DNA from 3 places in the Thioalkalivibrio sp. ALJ12 genome. Region 3 is predicted to be linked to each of the others. Evidence: predicted binding sites of a transcription regulator. Region 3 holds the regulator's gene; each other region holds the start of a gene.
The links. The regulator sigma-54, encoded in region 3, starts transcription at its own class of promoters, with help from an activator protein. The targets are predictions, from matches to a motif close to TGGCANGNTNCNTGCTT.
Positions count from the first base shown of each region.

Region 1: the regulator sigma-54 is predicted to act here: its motif matches at 1,862-1,878, upstream of pepA (flocculation-associated PEP-CTERM protein PepA).
Region 2: the regulator sigma-54 is predicted to act here: its motif matches at 1,590-1,606, upstream of flgB (flagellar basal body rod protein FlgB).

Region 1 covers NZ_KB899538.1:315,604-320,124, reverse strand. Annotated here, with positions in the region: gene F467_RS0101600 (ThiF family adenylyltransferase) at 1-816, shown strand, start outside; gene pepA (flocculation-associated PEP-CTERM protein PepA) at 939-1,769, opposite strand; gene F467_RS0101590 (class I SAM-dependent methyltransferase) at 2,007-2,672, shown strand; gene prsT (XrtA/PEP-CTERM system TPR-repeat protein PrsT) at 2,745-4,521, opposite strand, start outside.
Region 2 covers NZ_KB899538.1:1,486,871-1,491,391, forward strand. Annotated here, with positions in the region: gene F467_RS0107075 (chemotaxis protein) at 1-413, shown strand, start outside; gene F467_RS0107080 (protein-glutamate O-methyltransferase CheR) at 687-1,502, shown strand; gene flgB (flagellar basal body rod protein FlgB) at 1,683-2,093, shown strand; gene flgC (flagellar basal body rod protein FlgC) at 2,130-2,549, shown strand; gene F467_RS0107095 (flagellar hook assembly protein FlgD) at 2,563-3,234, shown strand; gene flgE (flagellar hook protein FlgE) at 3,260-4,486, shown strand; gene flgF (flagellar basal-body rod protein FlgF) at 4,516-4,521, shown strand, end outside.
Region 3 covers NZ_KB899538.1:860,009-864,529, forward strand. Annotated here, with positions in the region: gene lptC (LPS export ABC transporter periplasmic protein LptC) at 1-497, shown strand, start outside; gene lptA (lipopolysaccharide transport periplasmic protein LptA) at 490-1,014, shown strand; gene lptB (LPS export ABC transporter ATP-binding protein) at 1,065-1,793, shown strand; gene F467_RS0104105 (RNA polymerase factor sigma-54) at 1,852-3,345, shown strand; gene hpf (ribosome hibernation-promoting factor, HPF/YfiA family) at 3,348-3,686, shown strand; gene F467_RS0104115 (PTS sugar transporter subunit IIA) at 3,691-4,161, shown strand; gene hprK (HPr(Ser) kinase/phosphatase) at 4,229-4,521, shown strand, end outside.

The DNA.
Region 1 (4,521 bases), 540 kb from region 3:
GAGATGGAACGCCTGCGCGGTGCGCGGGTGGCGATCGCCGGTCTTGGCGGTGTCGGCGGGAGCCATCTGCTGACGCTCGCCCGCCTGGGGGTGGGGCGCTTTCATATCGCGGATTTCGACTGCTTCGAGCTGCACAACATGAACCGCCAGGCGGGGGCCGGCATGTCCCGTTTGGGCCGACCCAAGGTCGAGGTCCTGCGCGAGATGGCGCTGGACATCAATCCGGAGCTCGAGATCACCACATTCCCGGAGGGGGTGTACCAGCACAATCTGGAGGCCTTCCTGCAGGGTGTGGATCTCTACGTCGACGGGCTCGACTTTTTCGTGTTTCAGGTCCGCCGCGAGGTCTTCGCCGCGTGCGCGGAGCGGGGGATCCCGGCGATCACCGTGGCCCCGCTCGGCATGGGGGCCGCATTGCTCAATTTCCGCCCGGGTGGTCTGTCGTTCGATGACTACTTCGACCTGCGCGATGGATTGCCCGACGAGGAGCTGGCGCTGCGTTTCATGATGGGCCTGGCCCCGTCGATGATGCAGATGGGCTATCTGGCCGATCCTGCCGCCGTCGACCTGAGGGCGCAGCATGGCCCGTCCACCGTGATGGCCTGCGAGCTGTGCGCCGGGGTGATGGGTACCGAGGCCCTGAAGATCCTGCTGGGACGCGGCCGTGTCGTCTGGGCCCCGCACGGCGTTCACTTCGATGCCTACCGCCAGCGCCTCGCCCGCACCTGGCGCCCCGGTGGCAATCGCAACCCCCTGCAACGCCTGCTACTGGCCATCGGCCGCCGCCGGCTCGCGCGCCTGCGGGCTCAGGTCTGAACAGCCGACATCCAGCCTCGCGTTTCGTATATCCAGACATAAAAAAACCCCTCGTCCGAAGACGAGGGGCCGGGAGAGGCTTTCCACCCAGGGGGGAGCAGAAGGCCCAACCACAAGGGCTGCTAGGCAGCCAGGCCGGTGTCGCGGCGGCGGCGTCGCGTGGCGACGAAGCCGAGCAATACCAGTCCGGTTCCCAGCAGAAGCAGCATGCCCGGCTCGGGGACCCCGTACCACCGGGCGTCGGCGGAGCCGACCACATCAAACGTAGTGCGCTGATCGACTTCCTCGAAACCCTCGATAAAGTCGAACTGGCCCGATACACGGACATTCATGTAGAACGGGTCCGGGCTGGTGAAGAATTGCTTGCCTTCATCCGTCAGCATCCACTCGTTGAAGATCAGCGCGAAGCTGCCGATATCGTCCGAGCCGGGTTCAAAGCGACCAGCACCCCGCTCGAAGATGTCGGACCAGCCGACGAGGATGTCGTCGCCCGTGCCGCCCAGGGCCACACCGTCGGCCGCATCGCCCGAGGTAAACCCGAACGTGGTATTCAGGTCCGGGTCCAGGTAGAGCGCGATCGAGCCGGTGGTGCCGGTGAATTCGCCCGTGCCCGCGTCGAAAGTCCCGGAGGACTGGAACACGGCATACAGGCCATAGAACAGATCACCATCGTCCCCGCTGGCGCCCAGGCGATTGCTGACGCTTGTACCCCCAAGGAAGTACTGACCTACGTTCCAGTAGGCCGCCGCGTCGAAGGAACCGTCGGTATCGAGGGTCAGCAGCTCCTCATACCCGCCGGTAATACGGTCAACCTGACGTTCGCCGACTGCGATCGTCGAGAGATCGAGCTGCGAATCATCAATCGTAAAGACGCCGGCATGTGCGGTGCCCGCAAGCCCCAGACTGGCTATTGCCAGTACCGCCCCCAGCGCTGTTTGCTTGAACCTTTCCATGTTGAAATCCTCCACCAGTTAGCTTCAATGTGTTTGGGTTAACGCTTACTTCCACTTCAATTTGCTAGTCGTCCTGTCTTGCGAGTGAAGTAAAGCAGGCTGCGTGCCAAACCATTTAACTGTAGGATTTAACAGAGGTTTTCATGTTTTGGTTCTGGTCTTGTAAAGGGGCCATGTAAAAAAAACGGACGGCGGGGGTTGGGGGTTCGGCCGTTCTTTCCGTGAAGGAGATGTCACATGTCCAAGCGTGCCAAGACCCGCGACGAGATTGCCGAGGCCTACAAGTCGCCACCGTGGTGGTACGACGCGCGGGGGTTTTTCATCCTGACCTTTGCCTACAACAGCACCCTGGGCGCCCAGATCCGGTTTTTCGGCGGCAATATGGGGGCCCGGCATCTGGAGATCGGCTGCGGCACCGGGACGTTGCTGGAGATGGCGATCAAGTGGCGGCGCCGCCGCAAACTGCCGGAGAGCGAGGTCGTCGGCGTGGATTACGCCGAATCCATGCTGGCGGGCGCGCGCCATCGCTTCGCAAAGGACGAGCACGTGACTGTCAAACACGCCGACGCTGCGGAGCTGCCGTTCGCCGACGGCGAGTTCGATACGGCCAATATCGCCAACTCCGTGCACTGCTTTCCGGATGTGGACGGCGCCATCCACGAGGCCTTTCGGGTGCTCAAGCCGGGGGGCACCCTGGCTGCGAACGTCCTGCTGTACCCGCGCACGCCGCAACCACTCAAGGCGATTGCCGAACGCATCAACCGCTGGGGCATGCGCAAGGGCATCCTGCATACCCCGTACGAGGCCCGCGATATCCTGAGCCGCTTCACCAGCGCCGGATTCCAGGTGGTCGACTCCTCGATCTCGGGCAACTGCTACAATCTGCTGTTGAAGCGACCGTAATCGTCCCGGAGAAACACTGAAGCCCACGCGAGCGTGGGCTTCAGGTCAGGGCATCCTTCCCGCTTGTCTCGCCTATAGCGACTCGCGCAGCGACTGGGCCCGTTCGCGTTCCGGGAAGTCTTCGTGGGCCTCCAGTAGCTCCGTCAGCAGGGCGCGCGCCTGTTCGGTTTCGCCGCTGGCCTGGTAGGCCTGTGCCAGATGGAACCCGATATCCGGTGCCTGCGGGCTCATCCGGTAGGCTCGCTGCAGGGTCTCCAGGGCGCTCTCGGTGTCGCCGCCCTCCAGCAGCACCACGCCCAGGGTGTCGAGAATCGCGGGCTGATCCGGGGCCAGCTCGACGGCTCGCTGGGCGTACTCGCGGGCGCGAGGGTTGTCGGTCTCGCGGGCCAGCCACGCCGCATTGTTCAGCGCGATGACATCGTTGGGCCGCTGTTCCAGCACTGTTTCGTAGGTTTCCAGGGCCTCGGCCTCGTGGCCGGCGTTGATCTGTGCCGAGCCGAGCAGGTGGCGCGAGGCCGCATCTTCCGGGTGGTCCTGCAGCCAGCCCTTCAGCGTCTCCAGGGCCGCCTCGGAATGGCCGGCGCGCTGCTGAGCCTGGTATTTCTCCACCAGCCAGTCGCGTCGGGACTCGCGCTCAAGGGCGCGTTCGTAGCCTTCGATCGCTTTTTCGAGCTCGCCGGCTTGCGCGTCGAACCAGGCCTGCTGCGCGATCACCTGCGCCGCCTCCGGGGCGCGTTCCGCGACGGGCTCGAAGACCTGACGCGCCTCGTCGACCTCGCCGGCCAGACTCAGGTGGCGGGTCAGCACCATGCGCGCGCTCATGTGGCTGGAGTCGATCGACAGCGTCTCGCGCAGGGCCGTGACCGCCTGCTCGGTCTCGCCCAGCGCGGCGAGATTACGCGCCTGCCGGAAGCGCAGCTCCGCGGCATCCGGCCGCAATATGGCCAGGTGCCCAAGCGTCTGTGCCGCGCCCGCGAAGTCCCCTTCGCGTTCCTGCAGATCGACCAGCAGGCCCAGCACTCGGGTGTCGTTGGGGTGATGTTCGCGTGCTTTTTCCAGGGTGGATCGGGCGGCGGCGTGATCCTCCTGCTGGTTCTGGGCGCGTGCCAGCATCAGGTAGGGCTCGATCCGATCCGGGTGTGCCTCGATTGCGTCCTGCAGCCAACGCTTGCCGGCTTCCATCTCGCCCTGCTGAAAGTGCAGTGTTGCCAGCCGAATCGCCGAAGTGGAATGCCCGGGGTCGCGTTCCTGCAGGTCCTCGAGGATCTCGCGGGCCGTCTCCAGGTTGCCCTGGCGGACCTCGAGCGAGCTCAGGTTCAGTGCCAGGGTGCTGTTGTCCGGGTGGAGCGACAATCCTTCCTGGTAGATCAGGCGGGCCTCGTGGATTTCGCCCAGCCCCAGCAGGGCGGCGCCCATCAGGTTGAAGCCCTGCGGGTTTTCCGGGTCCTTGTCGCGCAGGCGCTGAGTGGCCTCCAGGGCCTGCTCGTACTGCCCATCCCGGATATGTGCCAGGGCCACAGAGTAGTCGGCCAGACGTACATCCGCGCTTTCGCTGGCGACCCGGTGCAGCAGCGCCATGCCCTGCTCGTGATCGCCGTGCCGCACCAGGGCAATCCCCAGCATCTCCTGCAGCTCCGGGCGGTCCGCGCGGTTGGCCAGGGCCTCGCGCAGGACCTCGATCCCGCTTTCGGTGTCGCCCTCGCCGATGTACAGCGCGGCCAGCTGATCGCCCAGGGCCTCGATCAGGTCGGGCCGTTCGCTCAGTGCCTCGGCCAGGATCCGTCGCGCCTCCTGCGTGCGGCCCTGTTCGATGCGCAACTGGGCCAGCAGCCGGTAGCTCATCGCATTC
Region 2 (4,521 bases), 630 kb from region 3:
AGGAAGAACGCGCCAAGCATGGACAGCGCAAGATTGTGATCGTTGATGACTCCGTGGTCGCGCGCAAGCAGATCGAGGGTGCGATCAAGGGCCTGGGCTGGGAGTACGTGGTCTTCAAGGATGGTCGCGAGGCGCTGGATTTCCTGGAGGAGCAGGCCGAGGCCGGCACCGTGGACGAGGTGGTGGAGCTGGTGATTTCGGATATCGAGATGCCGCGCATGGACGGCTATACCCTCACCGCTCGAATTCGTGCGAACGATCGCCTGAAAGGCCTCCGGGTTCTGCTGCACTCGTCACTGAGTGGGGAGTTCAATACGGATATGGTCAAGCGTGCCGGGGCCGACGCCTTCCTGTCCAAGTTCAACCCCGACGAGCTGGCCGAGGCTGTGCTTGACCAGACCCGCAAGGACTGATGCCGGTGCCTGCGCCGTTTGCGTTAGTCGACCGAGTCGACCCTGGCGGCATGGAAGCGGTAACGGATTGCCGGCCGCATGAACATCAGCGGCCATGGCGCGCCGCATCGATCACCCGTTGGGATGCTGTCGGCGTCCGCGCGGTTGCACGTATACTGCATCCGTCCGGCATGGGGGATCGCGTGTTCCCCAGTCGGGTTTTCCGACACGCTGTCAAGGATTCGTCATCAACGTGCCCGTCCGCCCGTACCGTCGACTTTCAAGGATGACTTCGTGATCGACTCGCGTGACTACGAGGAGTTCTCGCGTTTTCTTTCCGAGTGCTGTGGCCTGGTGCTGGGCGACAGTCGTCAGTATCTCGTGTCGAGCCGACTGTCGCGGCTGCTGGACGAGTTCGGCTACAAGAGTGTGCCGGAGCTGCTGCACGCAATGCGCCAGGCGCCCAACCCGCGCCTGCGCACGCGTGTGATCGACGCGATGACCACGAACGAAACCTCCTGGTTTCGCGATGGCTTCCCGTTCGAGATCCTGCGCCATGTACTGCTCCCGGAACGGGCGGAGAAAGGCGCAGGGATCAAGGTCTGGTCGTCCGGCTGCTCCAGCGGACAGGAGGCCTACAGCATCTCGATGGTGGCGTCCGAGTGGGAGGAATCGCGGCCCAAGCGTGTGGTGCCGGTATCGATCCTGGGTACGGATCTCTCGGAGAAGATTCTGGACGATGCCCGGCGCGCGGTGTACGACGGGCTGAGCATCGTCCGTGGCCTGAGCGAGGCGCGGCGCGCCCGCTTCTTCGAGACCGTGGCGGAGGGCCATCGCGTACGCCCGGAGATCCAGCGCCGCTGCCGTTTCCAGAAGCTCAACCTGATCGACAGCTATGCGGCGCTGGGCAAGTTCGACATCGTGTTCTGTCGCAACGTGCTGATCTATTTCTCCGCCGAGACCAAGCGACAGGTTCTTGACGGAATTGCCCGCCAGATGAATCCCGGTGGCTATCTGTTTCTTGGCGCTTCCGAGACAGCGGGTCCTTACACCCAGGCCTTCGAAACCGTTCGCACCGAGTACGGCTCCGTCCTTCGCCTGAAGGGCTGATCGGCCCTTTCCGCCTTTCCATACGGTCGCTCCCGCGATCCGGGCGCCACCCTCGGCGCTGCTCTCCCAACCTCTTTCGGCCCATAGTGGCACACCAATTGCTTTGTCCCTGTCGTACGGGGCGAAGCGGTTTCGTCCCGAGGAACCTGAAGTTCGCCAGTGGCGGACGGGGTACGACGGATGAGTCTCTCTCTCGACAAGGCGATGGGCATTCTCCCGGAGGCGGTGAACGTCCGTGCGAAGCGGATGGAGCTGCTGGCCTCGAATATCGCGAATGCCGATACGCCGAATTACAAAGCGCGCGATATCGACTTTCGCTCGGTGCTGCAGGCGGCGGCCGGCGAGGGCGGCAACATGCCGATGGCGAGCACACATCAGGGCCATATCGGCGCCGGCGGGGCGGGTGGTGCCAACGGGTCGATGGAGACGCTTTATCGCGTGCCGTCGCAGCCGTCTCTGGATGGCAACACGGTGGACCCGCAGCTGGAGCGGGCGGCCTTTGCCGAGAATTCCCTGCAGTACCAGAGCAGCCTCGAGTTCCTGAACCGCCGGGTTTCCGGCATCCGTGATGCTCTGCGGGGCGAGCGCTAATGCGCGCGCCAACGCTGGGAACAGGAGAGTGATGTCGTGAGTGATCTGTTTAATCTGTTCAACACCTCGGCCTCCGCGCTGACCGCGCAGTCGGTGCGGCTGAATACGGTCGCGTCGAATCTGGCCAACGCCAACACCGTGGCGACCAACCCCGACGAGGCCTACCGGGCGAAGCAGGTGCTGTTTCAGACCGTGATGAACCAGGCCGATCCGAACGGCGCCTCCAATGGCGTGCGGGTGGCGGGAATTGATGAGTCGCGCGCGCCGCCACAGGCGCACTACGAACCAAACCATCCGCAGGCCAACGAAGACGGCTACATCTTCCGTCCCGCGATCAGCGTGGTGGAGGAGATGGCCAACATGATGTCGGCCTCGCGCAACTACGAAGCGAACGTCGAGGTGATGGAGACCTCGCGCCAGCTGTTGCAGCGAACGCTGCAGATCGGCCAGGGCTAAACCGGAGCCTCCCATGACTCAGATATCACCCGAAATGCTGGACCGCTTGGGCCTGTCACGTCCCAAGCAGGACGACAAGGAGACGGATCGCCTGGGTCAGGACGATTTCCTGAAGCTGATGACTACCCAGCTGCAGAATCAGGACCCGTTTGAACCGATGGAAAACGGGGAGTTTATCGGTCAGATGGCTCAGTTCTCGACCGTCACGGGGATCGAAGAGCTTTCGAAGTCCTTCGAGAAACTCGCTCAGTCCATGGGCCAGAGCCAGACCCTGCAAGCGGCCTCCCTGGTGGGTAAGGACGTCCTTGTCCCAACCGACTTCAGCGAGTTGGGTGCGGATGGCACGGTGCGCGGCGCCGTGGATCTGGATCAGTCGACCGGGCAGTTGCAGGTCGAGGTGTACAGCCCCACGGGTGAACGCATCCGAAGCATGAATCTGGGTTCGGCCAGTGAGGGGCTGCAGGAATTCACCTGGGACGGTCTGCGCGATGACGGGACGCCTGCGGCCCCGGGCGTATATGAATTCCGCGCGTCGGCCCAGAGCGGTTCCGACAATGAAGCAGTAGATGTGTTCCTCGATGCCCGCGTCGAGAGTGTTTCGGTAGGTGACGATTCCAGTCTGGGCCTGATGGTCCGTGGCCTGGGCGAGATCAATTTCTCGGATGTCCGGCGCATCAGCAGCTGACGGACTCTAACGGAGGTAGACCAGTATGCCCTTCAATATCGGATTGAGCGGACTGAACTCGGCGCAGGCCGATCTGCAGACCACCGGCAACAACGTCTCGAATGCCGGCACGACCGGTTTCAAGCGCTCGCGCGCCGAGTTCGGTGATGTCTTTGCGCAGAGTTTTGGTGGCGTCAGCCAGACCGCGACTGGGGGTGGTTCGCGTCTCATGGCGGTGACACAGCAGTTCTCGCAGGGACGCACGGAGTTCACCGAGAACGGTCTCGACCTCGCGATTGATGGCGAGGGCTTTTTCGTGATGAACGATGGTGGCAATCGTGTCTATACGCGCGCTGGCGAGTTTCAGGTAAACCGCGACGGCAACCTGGTGAACAACCAGGGTCAGCAGCTGCAGGGCTATCCGCCAATCAACCCGGGCAGCACGGATACTGATTTCAATACCGGACAGCTTGGGGATTTGCGTCTGCAGACAGGGGCCTCCGCGCCGCAGGCTACCAGTGACATTGAGGCTCTGGTCAATCTCCAGTCGGATGCTCCAATCCTGGATCCGGGCGAGTTCGAGTTCGATGATCCGGACAGCTATAACTACTCGACGTCCCTGACGGTGTATGACTCGCTGGGGACGTCCCGCGATGCGCGCATCTACTTCGTGAAGAGCGACGAACGAGAGTGGACGGCCTTCATGAGCGTTGACGGCGAGCCGATCAACGAGGAAGAAGGCTTCGAACTCTCTTTTGACGCCAGTGGCCAGCTGGATGGCAACACGGAATTCCCGTTCTCCACGGAAGATTTTACCAACGGGGCTGAAGGTCTGGACGGGACGATCGACTTTGCCGGGACCACTCAGTTTGGTGGCGACTTTGCGGTGAACGATCTTGGCCAGGACGGGTTCGCTTCGGGCCGGCTGACGGGGGTCGACATCGATTCCAGCGGGGTGGTGTTCGCGCGCTTCACCAACGGCCAATCTTCCGTTCTGGGGCAGGTCGCTCTGGCCAACTTCACCAACCCACAGGGCCTGGAGCAGCTGGGCAACAACAACTGGGCCGAGACCTTTGCGGCCGGTGATCCAGTGTTTGCCTCTCCGGGCACCGGCAACCTGGGCGAGATCCAGGCCGGTGCCCTGGAGGCCTCGAACGTCGATATCGCCCAGGAGCTGGTGAATCTGATCACCGCGCAGCGCAACTTCCAGGCGAACGCGCAGACGATCTCCACGGCCGACCAGGTCACCCAGACCATCATCAACATCCGCTAGGTCAGGGACAGGGACACGAGGGCACAGGCATGGAT
Region 3 (4,521 bases):
TTGCCAGCGAGCACGAGCCGGAGGGCGAGGTGACGCTGGAGATCGAGGGCTTCACGCTGCACGCGACTGGCGAGGACGGCGAGTTGAGTCACCGCCTGCGCGGGACGCGTCTGCGCGAGTTTGGCCGCGACGGCCCGCAGCTGATCGACGACCCCGACCTGGATATCTTTGACGCTGGCGGCATCGAATGGCACTGGACTGCGCCCGAGGCGCTGCACCGACCGATGGACGAGATCCTGGACCTGATCGGCCCCACGCGGGGGGTGCAGCCCGAGCGTGACGAGCGCGTGCGCACGGTGATTGAATCCGCCGATGTGAAGGTGGCGACCGACACCATGATCGCCACCTCCGATGCCCCGTCGACGCTGGAGCAGCCTGGCCTTTTCCAGCGGGGCACGGGTCTGCGCGTCGACTCGCGAGGGGATACCATAGAGCTGTTCCATGACGTGTACACGCTCTACAGCGAGTCGGGCGAGGAGGAAGCCGCAAATGACTGAACGTGGTGGGTCGTCGCTCGCCCGGGCCGGATGGCCCGTGCTGCTGGGCAGTGCCTTGTTGCTGCTGGCCGCGCCGGTCATTGCCCAGCAGCAGCCCCTGCCGGTGGAGATTACCGCCGATCGTGCGGAGATGGACGACCGGCGGGGCGTAAGCACTTATACCGGTGATGTGGTGGTGATTCGCGGGGACATGACACTGGAGGCCGACAAGGTCTATGTGCGCAGCCGCGACCGACGCCCTTACGAGATGGAGGCCCACGGCGAGCCTGCGCGGCTGGAGTCCCCGGACCCGGAGACGGGCGAGATGCGCATCGCCACCGCGCTGCGCATCGACTACCTGCTGAACGAGGACCGGGTGATCCTGACCGACCAGGCGCATGTGGTCACGGCAGCCGAGGAAGCGCGCGGCAAGCGCATCGTCTACGACCTGGAGACGGATGTGATCGAGGCCGAGCGTGGCGAGGCCGATGACGAGCGTGTACGTATCAGGATCCAGCCCCGCGAAGACGACGAATGAACGAGCTCGACACCAGCGCGCCCGCCGCGGCCGGTGGCGAATCTGCGCCGATGGCCGGCTATCTGACCGGCCGCGAGCTGACCAAGCGCTATGGCAAGCGTACGGTGCTGGATCGTGTCGACGTCGATCTGGCACCAGGGGAGGTCGTGGGCCTGCTGGGACCGAACGGCGCAGGCAAGACCACCTGTTTCTACAGCCTGGTCGGCCTGATCCGGCCCAATCGTGGCCGCATCACGCTGGGTGACCGGGACATCACCCGGGCCCCGATTCATTCGCGGGCCCGAGCCGGGCTGGGCTACCTGCCGCAGGAGGCCTCGATCTTCCGTCGGCTGAGTGTTTGGGACAACCTGCAGGCGGTGCTGGAGCTGCGCTCGGAGCTCGACCGCCACGAGCGACGCCGCATCGGCGATGCCCTGATCGAGGAGTTCCAGCTGGAGACCGTGCGCCACAGCCCTGGGATTGCCCTGTCCGGGGGCGAGCGTCGCCGCGCCGAGATCGCGCGGGCACTGGCCGGTGACCCGCGCTTTATCTGCCTGGACGAACCGTTTGCCGGCGTGGATCCGATTTCCGTGGGTGATATCCAGGCCGTGATTGGGCATCTGGCCCAGCGCGGGATCGGTGTGCTGATTTCCGACCACAACGTGCGCGAGACCCTCGGAATCTGCGACAGGGCCTATATTCTTAGTGAGGGCCGCATCCTGAGCGCCGGGACCCCGCAGGAGCTGCTGGACGACCCCCAGGTGCGCCGCGTGTATCTCGGAGAAAACTTTCGACTGTGAACATTGATCAGTGTTTCCTTAAGATGATCTTGATGGTCACCATGGACCTCAAACCGCGATGCTGAAACCCGGGCTCAATCTGCAGCTGGGGCAGACGCTGACGATGACCCCGCAGCTGCAACAGGCGATCCGTCTGCTGCAGCTTTCCACGCTGGAGTTGCAGGCGGAGATCCAGCAGGCGCTGGAAAGCAACCCCATGCTCGAGCAGGTGGAGGACGAGGGCGAGGAGGCCCCGCCCGAGCGCCCGGAGGAAGGGGGCGAACGGGTCGACGGGGATCGCATGCAGGCCGACACGGCTGGCGATGACGTGATCCCCGAGGAGTTGAGCACCGACAGTCGCTGGGACGACATCTACGAGCCCGCCCCGAGCCCACGCGGCCTGGACGACCGCGACCCGCTGGAGAATACCTCCGACGGCGAGGACGAGGGCCTGCAGGATCACCTGCTCTGGCAGCTGCATCTGAGCCACCTGACCCCACGAGACCAACGGATCGGGGCGGCGCTGATCGACGCGATCAGCCCGGACGGCTATCTGGACAGTGAACTCGAGGCGCTGGCGGAGATGATCAGCCAGGGCGAAGACGAGCCCGTGGGGGTCGACGAGGTCGAGGCGGTGCTGCACTGGATTCAGCAGTGCGACCCGCTGGGCGTCGGTGCGCGGGACCTGCGCGAGTGCCTGGAGATCCAGCTGCGCCATTTGGCGCCGGATGCCCCGGCGCGTGACGCGGCTCGAGCCATCCTGGAAAACGGCATGGAGAGCCTGGCCAAGCGGGACTACCGAGCCCTGCAGCGCCAGTCCGGCGTGCGCGACCCGGACGAGCTGGCGCGGGCGCTGGACCTGATCCGCACCCTGAATCCGCGGCCCGGTGCCCAGATCAGCGAGTCCACTTCGGAATATGTGGTGCCGGATGTCTATGTCCGCCATGACCGCGATGGCTGGCGCGTGGACTTGAACCCGGAGATTGCGCCGCGCATTCGCATCAACGATCTCTATGCGGGCATGGTGCGGCAGGTCTCCGATGCGCGTGATAGCGCGTTTATGCGCGATCAGTTGCAGGAGGCGCGCTGGTTCCTGAAGAGCCTGCACAGCCGGAACGACACCCTGCTGCGGGTCGCCCAGGCCATCGTCGTGCGCCAGCAGGGGTTTCTCGAGCATGGTGAGGTTGCCATGCAACCGCTGATCCTGCGCGATATCGCCGAGACCCTGGAGATGCACGAATCGACCATCTCGAGGGTGACTACACAGAAATACATGCACACCCCGCGTGGGGTATTCGAGTTCAAGTACTTCTTTTCCAGTCATGTTGGCACAGCCGATGGCGGCGAATGCTCGGCGACCGCGATCCGTGCCATGATTCGGGAATTGATTGGTGGCGAGACCCCGAACAAGCCACTGAGTGATGCAAAACTGGCCCAGATCCTGTCGGATCGGGGCATTAATGTGGCCCGACGCACCGTGGCCAAGTACCGCGAGGCTATGCACATACCGTCTTCCAGCGAACGCCGGCAGATGGCGAGTATGCCCAGTGGAACCAAGCAAAAAGGAGCCTGACCATGCAGATCAACCTGACCGGCCATCACGTCGATATCACCGACGCCCTGCGCGACTACGTGAACGAAAAGTTCGCGAAGCTGGAACGCCACTTCGACAAAGTGATCGACGTGCATGTGGTGCTGACCCACGAGAAAAACCAGAACCTGAACAACAAGGCGGAGGCCAATCTCCAGGTCAGCGGCAATCACATCCACGCCGAAGCCAGTCACGAGGATATGTATGCGGCGATTGATGGCCTGATCGACAAGGTGGATCGTCAGCTGATCAAGCACAAGGAAAAGGTCAAGGACCATCACCGCGCCGAGGGTGCCCAGCGCAACCGCGAACAGGCCCTTTAACGCAATGACCATTGCCGAGCTGATCACCCGCGCCCGTATCCGGCTGGAGCCCGAGTGTTCCAGCCAGAAACGGGCGCTCGAGACCCTGGCCGAGTTGCTGGCCGTCGGCGGCGAGGAGTCCGCCGGCCCGGCCAGCGGGGCCATCTTCGAGGCCCTGTCTGCCCGCGAGAAGCTTGGCTCCACCGGTCTGGGGCATGGCGTGGCCATCCCGCATGGGCGTCTGGCCGAGCTCGATGCCCCCCGGGTCGCGGTCCTGCGGCTGGACCAGGGGGTCGACTTCGACGCCATGGATCACGAACCCGTGGACATCCTGATCGCACTGCTGGTGCCCGAGGCGGCGACCAGCGCGCACCTGGACCTGCTGGCGCAGCTGGCGCGCGGTCTCTCGCAGCCCGACAATATCGCCTCGCTGCGCCGTGCCGGCGACGCGGACGCCCTGGAACGCGAACTGACCCGGGCCTTCGGCGACGCCTGAACATGGCTCTCCCGGCAGTACTTTCTCTCTTACGACGCCCCGTGCCAGCACTGCCGGAGATTCGTGCATGAACGAGGCACTGGGAGAGGGCGGCATCGCGCGCGACATCACCGTAGAGGTCCTGATCCAGGCGATGGGCAATCGCCTGGATCTGCGCTACGTACACGGCGAGCAGGTCGCACCGGATCGCAACCTGGTCGGCGGTGACGGCGACGACCTGCCCCTCGCCGGGCACCTCAACCTGATCCGGCCTAACCGTATCCAGGTGATCGGCGATTTCGAGGCGCGCTATATCGCGCGGCTGAGCGATGATCAGCGCGAGCAACTGATCCTGGAGATGGCCCGCACCGGGACGACCGC